One region of the Nocardiopsis sp. NPDC101807 genome, then DNA from elsewhere that is predicted to be linked to it. Evidence: riboswitches for the same ligand, from Rfam matches in the RefSeq annotation. Region 1 holds a riboswitch; each other region holds the start of a gene.
The links. A riboswitch is a leader RNA that binds a small molecule or an ion and turns the genes downstream of it on or off. The one in region 1 is predicted to bind cobalamin.

Region 1 (2,191 bases):
CCGCGCTCCCGGGGAGGGCGTCCCGCACGAGGCCGTTCAGCTCCTCCAGTTCGTGCTGGCCGGCGATCAGGGCGGTGGAGGGGTGGGTCGAGCCGGCGAGGGCGTCGTACCAGTAGGTGGTGTATCCCTCACGGGTCCCCTCGGAGTCGGTCTCCTCGCGGGTCACGCGGACCCCGACGATGTCGTCGTTGGCCGCCGTCAGGTTCCACGCGGACTCGAAGGAGACCGCACCGGGGTTGGCCGCCTCGAAGGCGTCCACCTCTGCGGCCAGCGCGCGGTCCAGGAAGTCGCTCAGGGGGGCGGCGTTGGGGACGACCGGGTAGGAGACCTCCACGGCCACCCCGCCCTCGCGGGCGAGCTCGGCCTCGCCCAGGTCCACCACGTCGTCGGGGTCGACCACCGTCAGCCCGTCGGGCTCGCCGGCGGCGGGCGGGTCCGCCTCGGGCCCGCCGTCCGCCGAGTCGGGGCCCGTGTCGCCCACGGGCGCGGAGGCGAGCACGCCGGGCGGGGCGGCGGTCAGCCAGACCAGCCCCGCGACGACCGCCAGCGCGACCGCGATCGTGGACAGGGGGTGATCGGGGGCCATGGTCGGATGGGACTGCTTGTTCACCAGGGGTTCTCCACGTACATCTTCAGACGAACGATCGCGGGGAGCGCGGGGGAGGGCTCGGCCGCGCGACGTTTCATGTCGGTTGTGACGCCGACCGCGCAACAGGGGTTCGCGCCGTTTCCGGCCGGTGGCACAGGGCAGCACGCCGGGTACAGGGGCGGAGGGGTGCTCCCTATACTTGCAGGCGTGGAAGGTACATGCTCCACCCCAGAGCCCGGGCCGCGCCCGGAAGGGGAGGGGTGTGTCGCAAGAGGGAACCCGGTGGGACTCCGGGACTGCCCCGCAGCGGTATGAGGGAACGAACGTCGCCATAAGCACTGGTAATCCGGTCGGAAAGGTCGGAAACCGGGAAGCGGCGGCCAGTAGGAGGACGGCGTCCGCGCCGTCCGCGCCCCCGAGTCCGAAGACCTGCCTCCACCCGGCGGCGCACCCGTGCCGCCGGTGGTCCCGTGCCCCGAGGGAGGGCCGAGGAGCGGCGGCAGGCGACACGCCCACGGCGTGGTCCCCGCGCATGCCCGCGTCCTCGCTCACCCCCGCGGCCGGTACCCGGCTTTCGACGAGGGAGAGAAGCTCATGCCCGTCACCCCCGAGGCCTCCCGGCCGTCCGTGCGCTCCACCGTGCACGGCTACCCCAGGATCGGCCCGAACCGAGAACTCAAGCGCGCCTGCGAGTCGTACTGGAAGGGCGAGACCACCGCGGAGGAGCTGGACGGCATCGCCGCCGACCTGCGCCTGGGCGTCTACGCCCAGCTGCGCGAGGCGGGCGTCGACGACATCCCGTCCAACACGTTCTCGTACTACGACCACGTCCTGGACACCGCGGTCCTGTTCGACCTGGTGCCCTCCCGGTTCACCTCGCCGGCCGCCGCCGGCGACCGCGACGAGGAGCTGCGCCGCTACTTCGCCCTCGCCCGCGGCGAGCAGGGGGCCCCGCCGCTGGAGATGACCAAGTGGTTCGACACCAACTACCACTACCTGGTCCCCGAGCTGTCGCCGAGCACCCGCCCGCGCCTGGTCGGCGACAAGCCCGTCGCCGAGTTCCGTGAGGCGGCCGAGGCGGGTTTCCCGACCCGCCCGGTCCTGGTGGGTCCGCTCACCTTCCTCCTGCTGGCCAAGGCCGCGGACGACGCCCCCGAGGGCTGGCGCCCCGTCGAGCTGCTCGACCAGCTCCTGGACGCCTACGCCCAGCTCCTCGCCGGCCTCTCGGCCGCCGGGGCCGCCGAGGTGCAGCTGGACGAGCCGATCCTCGCCACCGACGAGGGGCGCGCCGCCGTCGGGCTCCTGGAGCGCGTCTACCAGCGCCTGGGCTCCCTCGCCGAGCGTCCCTCGCTCCTGGTCTCGACCTACTTCGGCTCCATCGGGGCTCCCGCCCTGCGGATCCTGAAGGACTCCCCGGTGGAGGCCGTCGGCCTGGACCTGGTCACCGACGGCGAGGGCGTCGACGACCTCGTCAAGGTCTCGGGCCTCGGCGGCACCCGCCTGGTCGCAGGGGTGGTGGAGGGCCGCAACGTCTGGCGGACCGATGTCCCGGCGGCCGTGGCCACGCTGGGCACCCTGCTCGCCCTCACGGACGAGCTGACG
Region 2 (2,191 bases), on a different contig from region 1:
CCGACCGTGGAGCCGGCCGCGGGCCGGGGCCCGGCCCCGTCCCGCTCGGCGTCCCCGGGCTCCCCGGGGGCTTCCGCCTCCCCGCCGTCCTCCGGTCCCCGGGGCGGGTCGGGGGACCGGTCCGGTCCGCCGTCGCCGGCCTCCGGGGCCGGGGAGGCATCCCCCTCCGGGCCCTCGGCAGGGCCGTCCCCGTCGTCCTCCGCGGGGGGAGCGGGGTCGCCGCCGGGGCCGCCCGGCGGCTCGGGGCCGTCCGGAGGCGGCTCCTCGTCCCCCAGGACGCGGTCGAGGAGCTCCTCGTCGAGCCCCGGCGCGTCGAAGGGGTTGCGCCGGCGCCGGTGCGGCAGGGCCAGCAGGGCCGCGCGGCGGATGTCGGCCAGGGTGACCGAGGTCCGGCCCTCCCAGGCGGCGTGCGCCAGGGCCGTGCGCGCGGTCACGATGTCGGCGCGCAGGCCGTCGACCTCGAACGCCGCGCACACCTGCGCGACCTTCAGCAGGGCGGCGTCGGACAGCCGGGCGCGCCGTGCCCTCTCCCGGGCCGCCGCGATGCGCTCGGCGAGGGCCTTCTCGGCCCGGTCGTAGCGGCCGGAGAAGCCGGCGGCGTCGGCGTCGTAGGCCATGCGCCTGCGGACCACCTCCATGCGCGCGGCGGGGTCGGAGGGCGCGGCGACCTCGACGGTCAGCCCGAACCGGTCCAGGAGCTGCGGGCGCAGCTCGCCCTCCTCGGGGTTCATCGTCCCGATGAGCAGGAACCGCGCGGCGTGCTCCACGGAGAACCCGTCGCGCTCCACGGTCACCCGGCCGGTCGCGGCGGCGTCCAGGAGGAGGTCGACGAGGTGGTCGTGGAGCAGGTTGACCTCGTCCACGTAGAGGAGGCCGCGGTGGCCGCGCGCCAGCAGCCCGGGCTCGTAGGCGACCCGGCCGTGCGTGAGCGCCTGTTCCAGGTGCAGCGAGCCCAGGACGCGGTCCTCGGTGGCGCCCACCGGCAGTTCGACCAGGCGCACTGGGCGGCGCTCCACGGCCGTGCCGGGCGGGAAGGGGCCGTCCGGCGACTCCTGCGCGGTGTCCGCGGGGTCCACGGAGAAGCGGTCGCCCCGGTAGACCTCGACCGGGGGCAGGAGGGGGGCCAGGGCCCGCACCGCGGTGGACTTGGCGGTGCCCTTCTGGCCGCGGACCAGGACTCCGCCGATCTCGGGGGACACGCTGGCCAGGACGAGGGCCAGGCCGAGGTCGTCGAGCGGTTCGGCGTCGCAGCCGACGATCGCCGAGAAGGGATAGTGGGACGTCCGCAATGGCATGTGAGGCTCCCGCTCGTTGCGCCATCGGTCATGGGCGGGTGCGGGGCCGGTCTTCGGACTCACCGAGTCCTCCTGTACGGAGGCTCGGCTCACCGCAGCGGGCCTGTGCCGGAATCTCACCGGGCTTCCCAGATTCTCCCCGGACGCCGTCCCCACCGTTTCCGATGGCTGGGCAGCCGGGGCACCTCGCACCTTCGGCCGCCACGATAGCGTCCTGCCCATGAAGGTCGAGACGTCCCCTCCCCGAATCACCGTCGTCGGCATCGGCGCCGACGGCTGGCCAGGCGTGCCCGAGAGGCTGCGCGGGCTGGTCCTGGCGGCCGACACGGTGCTGGGCGGGCACAGGCACCTCGCCATGCTGCCGCAGGCGCCGGACCAGCGCCGCCTGGCCTGGCCCTCCCCGCTGCGCGCGGGCCTGCCGGACCTGCTCGCCTCCCTCGAGGGCCGCGTCGTCGCGCTGGCCTCCGGGGACCCCCTCGTGTCGGGTGTCGGCGGCACGCTGATCGACCTGCTCGGAGCGGACGCGGTGCGCGTGGAACCGGCCGTCTCCTCCGTCGCCCTGGCCCGCGCCCGGATGGGGTGGCCGGCGGAGGGGAGCACGGTGCTGTCCCTGGTGGGGCGCGACCCGCACCTGCTGATGCGCGACCTGGCCCCGGGACGCCGCGTCCTGGTGCTCTCCTCGGACGCCGCCACCCCCGGGACGGTCGCCGCCCTGCTCGTCGGCGCGGGCTACGGCGGCAGCCGGATGACCGTCCTCGGCGACCTGGGGGCGGACACGGAGTCGCGATCGGGGAGCACGGCGCACGAGTGGCTCGGCTCCCCTCCGGCGGGGACGCCCCGGCTGCACGTCCTGGCGCTTGAGCTCTCCGGGCCGGCGGGCCACGGCCTGATCGCCG
Region 3 (2,191 bases), on a different contig from region 1:
CACACGATGCCCTCGCGCAGCTGCGTCAGAGGGCTCTCACCCCACCCGAACCGGGCGGCGGCCGACCTCCAGACCTCGGCGGGGGTGATGTCGGCGGGCCCGATGGTGACGGCGACCGAGACCGACAGGCCGAGGAGCAGCAGGCCGGAGGTGAGGAGCAGCGCCGGGCGCGCACCCCTCAACGGACGTACCCGAGCTCGCGCAGACCGTCGGCGACCAGTTCGATGCCCTCGACCGTGCGGATCGAGGGGTTCATCGCCTGGCCGCTGAGCAGGACGTACCGCTCCTCCCGCACGGCGGTGAGGTTGCGGGTGGCCGGGTTGTCCTCCAGGAACGCGATCTTGGCCGCCGCGCTCTCCGCGGTCTGGGAGTCGCGGGTCAGGTCGCCGAGCACGATGACGTCGGGGTCGCGGTCCGCGACGGTCTCCCAGTTGATCTGGGGCCATTCGCTGTGGGTGTCGTCGAAGGCGTTCTGCGCGCCGACGGCGCTGGTGATGGCGCCGGGGGCGCCGCAGCAGCCCGCGAGGTAGGGCGACTGCGCGTTGGCGAACCAGTACATGAGGGAGACGTCCTCGACCTCCAGCTCCTCGGTCGCGGCGTCCACCCGGTCACGGAGTTCCCCGACCAGCTCCTCCCCGCGCTCCTCCACCCCGAAGATCTCGGCCAGGTCGTGGATCTCGCCGTAGACGGCGTCCAGGGTGAGCGGCTCGCTCCGGGAGCCGTCCCCGCCGCCCTCGTTGTCCTTGCCCGTGGCGCAGTCGGTCGGGGAGACGTACGAGGGCACGCCCAGCTCCTCGAACTGTTCGCGGGTGGCGACGCCGCCGGCGCCGAGCGTGGAGACGAAGGAGGCGGTCACGAGGTCGGGCTCGGCCTCCAGGACCCGCTCGAAGGAGGGGCTGTTCTCGGCCAGCCGCGGGATGCCCTCGTCGGCCTCCTCCAAGCCCTCCATGATCGGGTCGGTCCAGGTGGCGGTGCCGACCACGCGGTCCTCCAGCCCCAGGGAGAGGAGGATCTCGGTGGTGCCCTGGTTGAGGGAGACCGCCCGCTGCGGGGGTGCGTCGAGGGTGACCTCGTGGCCGCAGTTGTCGACGGTGCGGGGGTAGCCGGACCCGGTGGCCGCTTCGTTGCCGTCGCCGTCCCGGTCGTCCTGCGGGCCGCAGGCGGTGAGGGCGAGGAGGGGGACGAGCAGGAGGGCGAGGGAGGGGAGGGCGGAGGACGGGAGCGCGTGGCGCGACATGGGGATGCCTCGGGTGTCGGGACTCGAACGCGGAGCCTGGCATGGATGCGCCTCCGCGCACTCGACGCGGAGGGGCCAGCAGGTCTTCGGACTCGGGTTCGTCCGGACGGAGTGCCTTCCCAGGGCGGTGCGCGCGGGCGCTTGTGTCCGCGCGCGGGCCCCAGTGGCTCGTGTACCCCGCCCGTCCCCCACACCGCTGCGCGTCAGCTCCGGATTCTCACCGGATTCCCTGACCACCGAGGTGGTACGACTGGCCCCGGAAGGGTACCAAGGGCCCCGTCCGGTCTCCCGGGCGGGCGGGGCTGCGGGGCCGTCCGGGCCCGTCGGGCCCATCGGCACTCCGCCGGAGCAGGGGGAAGGACCCTGGCAGGCCGCGCCCGCCGTCCGCTACGGGGCGGCCGCCCCGCCCCCTCCCGGGCGGGAGTGCCCGGCCCCGGCACGTCCGTGGCCGCACGGGATCCCTCCGGGCGCGCCTCCCGCGCACGTGACCCCTGCCGCCGTCGGCGTGCGGCTCCCACGGCCCGGCCCCGGCACACGCCCCCGCGTCGCCGGGCTGCCCGGCCTCCCCCACCGGGAGAGCGCCCGCGCCGGGGTTGTGAGAGCCCCGGTCGTCGTCGCGCGACGGCCGGGCCGTCACCCGGCCGTCAGGCGAACGTGCGCGGACGTGCTTCTGCGTGCGCGGACGTACCACCCGGCCGCCGTCGGACGGCGGGCCGGGACGCTGAGCCCCGGCCCGGAGCCCGGCCGAGGCGGACGCGGGGCCCCGGTCGTCGTCGCTCGACGGCCGGGCCCTGCTCCCCCCGGCGCGGTCGGCCGCGCCCGGACGGCTAGCCCACGACGCCGATGGGGCAGCTGGTGCCCGTCCCGCCGATGCCGCAGTACCCGTTGGGGTTCTTGGCGTCGGACAGGTACTGCTGGTGGTACTCCTCGGCGAAGTAGAAGGCCTTGAGCGGC
Region 4 (2,191 bases), on a different contig from region 1:
GGCGGTGTCGTTGGCGATCTTCAGGAACGGGACGACGCCCTGGCTCTTGCCGTTGGTGCCGCGGATGTGCGAGCCGAGGCCGCGCACCGGGGTCCAGTCGTTGCCGAGCCCGCCCGAGTACTTGGACAGCATCGCGTTGTTGCTGATGCCGTGGAAGATGGCCTGGAGGTCGTCGCCGACGGTGGTGAGGAAGCAGGAGGACAGCTGCGCGCGCACCGTGCCGGCGTTGAACAGGGTGGGCGTGGAGGCCATGAAGTCGAACGAGGACAGCAGCTCGTAGAACTCGATGGCGCGGGCCTCGCGGTCGTCCTCCTTGAGGGCCAGCCCCATGGCGACGCGCATGAAGAACGCCTGCGGCAGCTCGTAGCGGACCTCGTCGCTGTGCAGGAAGTAGCGGTCGTAGAGGGTCTGGATGCCGAGGAAGGTGAACTGCTCGTCGCGCTCGGGCCGCAGGGCGGCGCCCAGGCGCTCCAGGTCGAAACCGGCGAGTGCCGGGTCGAGCTGCCCCAGGTCGATGCCGCGGCCGACGTAGGCGGCCAGGTAGGCGGCGTAGCGCTCGCCCATCTCGGACTGCCCGGCGGCGTCGGGGGCGCCGCTGATGAAGGTGAGGGCCTCACGGCGCAGCTTGTCCAGCAGCAGGCGGGCGGCCACGAACGAGTAGTCCGGGTCGACCTCCACGAAGCTGCGGGCGGCCATGACCAGGGCGAGCTCGACCTCGGAGTCGGGGATGCCGGGGTAGAAGCCGCGGCGGGCCTCGGTGAGGACCTTCTCCGCCGAAACACCGGTGAGCCTCGCACAGGCCTCGGTCACGACGTGCTCGATCCGGTCGACGGCGGCGGGGGGCGCGCCCTCGTTGGTCGGCTCGGGCCGAACGGATACGGGCACGGCCTCGACGTCAAGGGTCATACAGCGGCTCCAACCTCGGTAGAAGAGTCCCGGCGGGGAGGGGACACGATGGGCAAGGTGCGCGGCACGCACCGGGGGACCGACGCACCGGGTGCGTGCGGTCGTCCGACCGGTGGGTCGCGGCGGCTCACCCTCGAAGCCCCGTCGTCGGCGCACGCTCACGTGCGCACCGGTGGCAGGTCTTCGGGCTCGTGGGCGGCCTACGCACCGTCGCTTCCCGGGGCCTTCGGGGGTCCCCAGTGCCTGTGACGGCTTCGTTCCCACTTACCGCTGCGGGGCAGCCCCGGCTTCGCACCGGGTTCCCTCTTGCCTCACCCCGAGGGGTGAACCACCAGCGGGACAGATACTACATCTAGGGGGCCCTGCGTTGGAACACCGCAAGATGATGGCGTGTCATCGATTTCTCGGATTCTTCGACGATCGTCGAACACACGCGTGGGCCGTGGTATGAGGGGGCCTCGGACACCCGGTTCAGGGGGATGTCGCTCCTCGTCGGGGCAGCTGGGAGGCGACCGGACACAGCCTAGATCGTCGCCGGGGCTCCCCGGGACCGGGACCGCCTCCGAAGGGGCGGACGAACGCCCGGAACACCGCTTCCGGGGCGGTTCGGACGGCGCCCGGCGAACCGGCGCCGCTGACCACACGGCCGTACCCGTTCCGTTCCGGGCCGGGCCCGGAGCGGTCGGGCGGAGATCGGCGCCCCCGCCGTCCCGGGCGTGTCGGCGGCACGCCCGCACGTCGGAAAGCTCACTCCGCCGGGGTCCGGCGGGAGCGTCCCGGCCCGGAAGGCCGCGCGGGGCGCCGGCGTCCTGCGGCCGTGGTCACTCCTCGTCGAGTCTGCGGTCCAGCCGGTCCTCGGACAGCCCCAGGTCGGTGCGGATGCGGAACCGGATGCGCAGGAGCTCCACCAGGAGGTCGCGGACGTAGGGCGAGGAGGCCCGGTCGAGGAACCGGTGCGCGCCGGCCGTCGCCCACCGCTCGGCGCCCTCCAGGTCGTCGTGCGCGTACAGTGCCTCCGCGACGTGGATGAAGGTCTGGAGACCGGGCGGGTCCTCGCCCTCCAGGCGTTTGAGGTGGGCGTAGGCCTGGTCGACCTCGTCCAGTTGCAGGAGTGCCCCGGCGCTGAGCGCACGGGCGTCGATCACCGTGGCCCCGCCGTCGTCGATCGCCCGCTGGTAGGCCGAGCAGGCGCGCTCGAACTCCTGGGCGATCTCCCACTGCTCCCCCGCGCGCACGAACAGCTCCGCGCGCGAGACCTCGCTCCCCGAGTCGACCCGGTTGGCCA

Region 2: it holds a riboswitch for cobalamin, as region 1 does, so the genes downstream of both, ACIRPH_RS25980 (VWA domain-containing protein) here and metE (5-methyltetrahydropteroyltriglutamate--homocysteine S-methyltransferase) in region 1, are expected to answer to the same signal.
Region 3: it holds a riboswitch for cobalamin, as region 1 does, so the genes downstream of both, ACIRPH_RS26025 (ABC transporter substrate-binding protein) here and metE (5-methyltetrahydropteroyltriglutamate--homocysteine S-methyltransferase) in region 1, are expected to answer to the same signal.
Region 4: it holds a riboswitch for cobalamin, as region 1 does, so the genes downstream of both, ACIRPH_RS19890 (ribonucleoside-diphosphate reductase subunit alpha) here and metE (5-methyltetrahydropteroyltriglutamate--homocysteine S-methyltransferase) in region 1, are expected to answer to the same signal.

Annotation. Positions count from the first base shown of each region.
Region 1 is NZ_JBIWMK010000001.1:821,296-823,486, reverse strand. Features, by position in the region: gene ACIRPH_RS03600 (polysaccharide deacetylase family protein) at 1-586, opposite strand, end outside; cobalamin riboswitch at 859-1,020, shown strand; gene metE (5-methyltetrahydropteroyltriglutamate--homocysteine S-methyltransferase) at 1,184-2,191, shown strand, end outside.
Region 2 is NZ_JBIWMK010000009.1:186,315-188,505, reverse strand. Features, by position in the region: gene ACIRPH_RS25980 (VWA domain-containing protein) at 1-1,295, opposite strand, end outside; cobalamin riboswitch at 1,322-1,461, opposite strand; gene cbiE (precorrin-6y C5,15-methyltransferase (decarboxylating) subunit CbiE) at 1,516-2,191, shown strand, end outside.
Region 3 is NZ_JBIWMK010000009.1:201,276-203,466, forward strand. Features, by position in the region: gene ACIRPH_RS26020 (FecCD family ABC transporter permease) at 1-182, opposite strand, end outside; gene ACIRPH_RS26025 (ABC transporter substrate-binding protein) at 179-1,237, opposite strand; cobalamin riboswitch at 1,297-1,507, opposite strand; gene msrA (peptide-methionine (S)-S-oxide reductase MsrA) at 2,065-2,191, opposite strand, start outside.
Region 4 is NZ_JBIWMK010000006.1:228,935-231,125, reverse strand. Features, by position in the region: gene ACIRPH_RS19890 (ribonucleoside-diphosphate reductase subunit alpha) at 1-906, opposite strand, end outside; cobalamin riboswitch at 1,063-1,254, opposite strand; gene ACIRPH_RS19885 (hypothetical protein) at 1,728-2,191, opposite strand, start outside.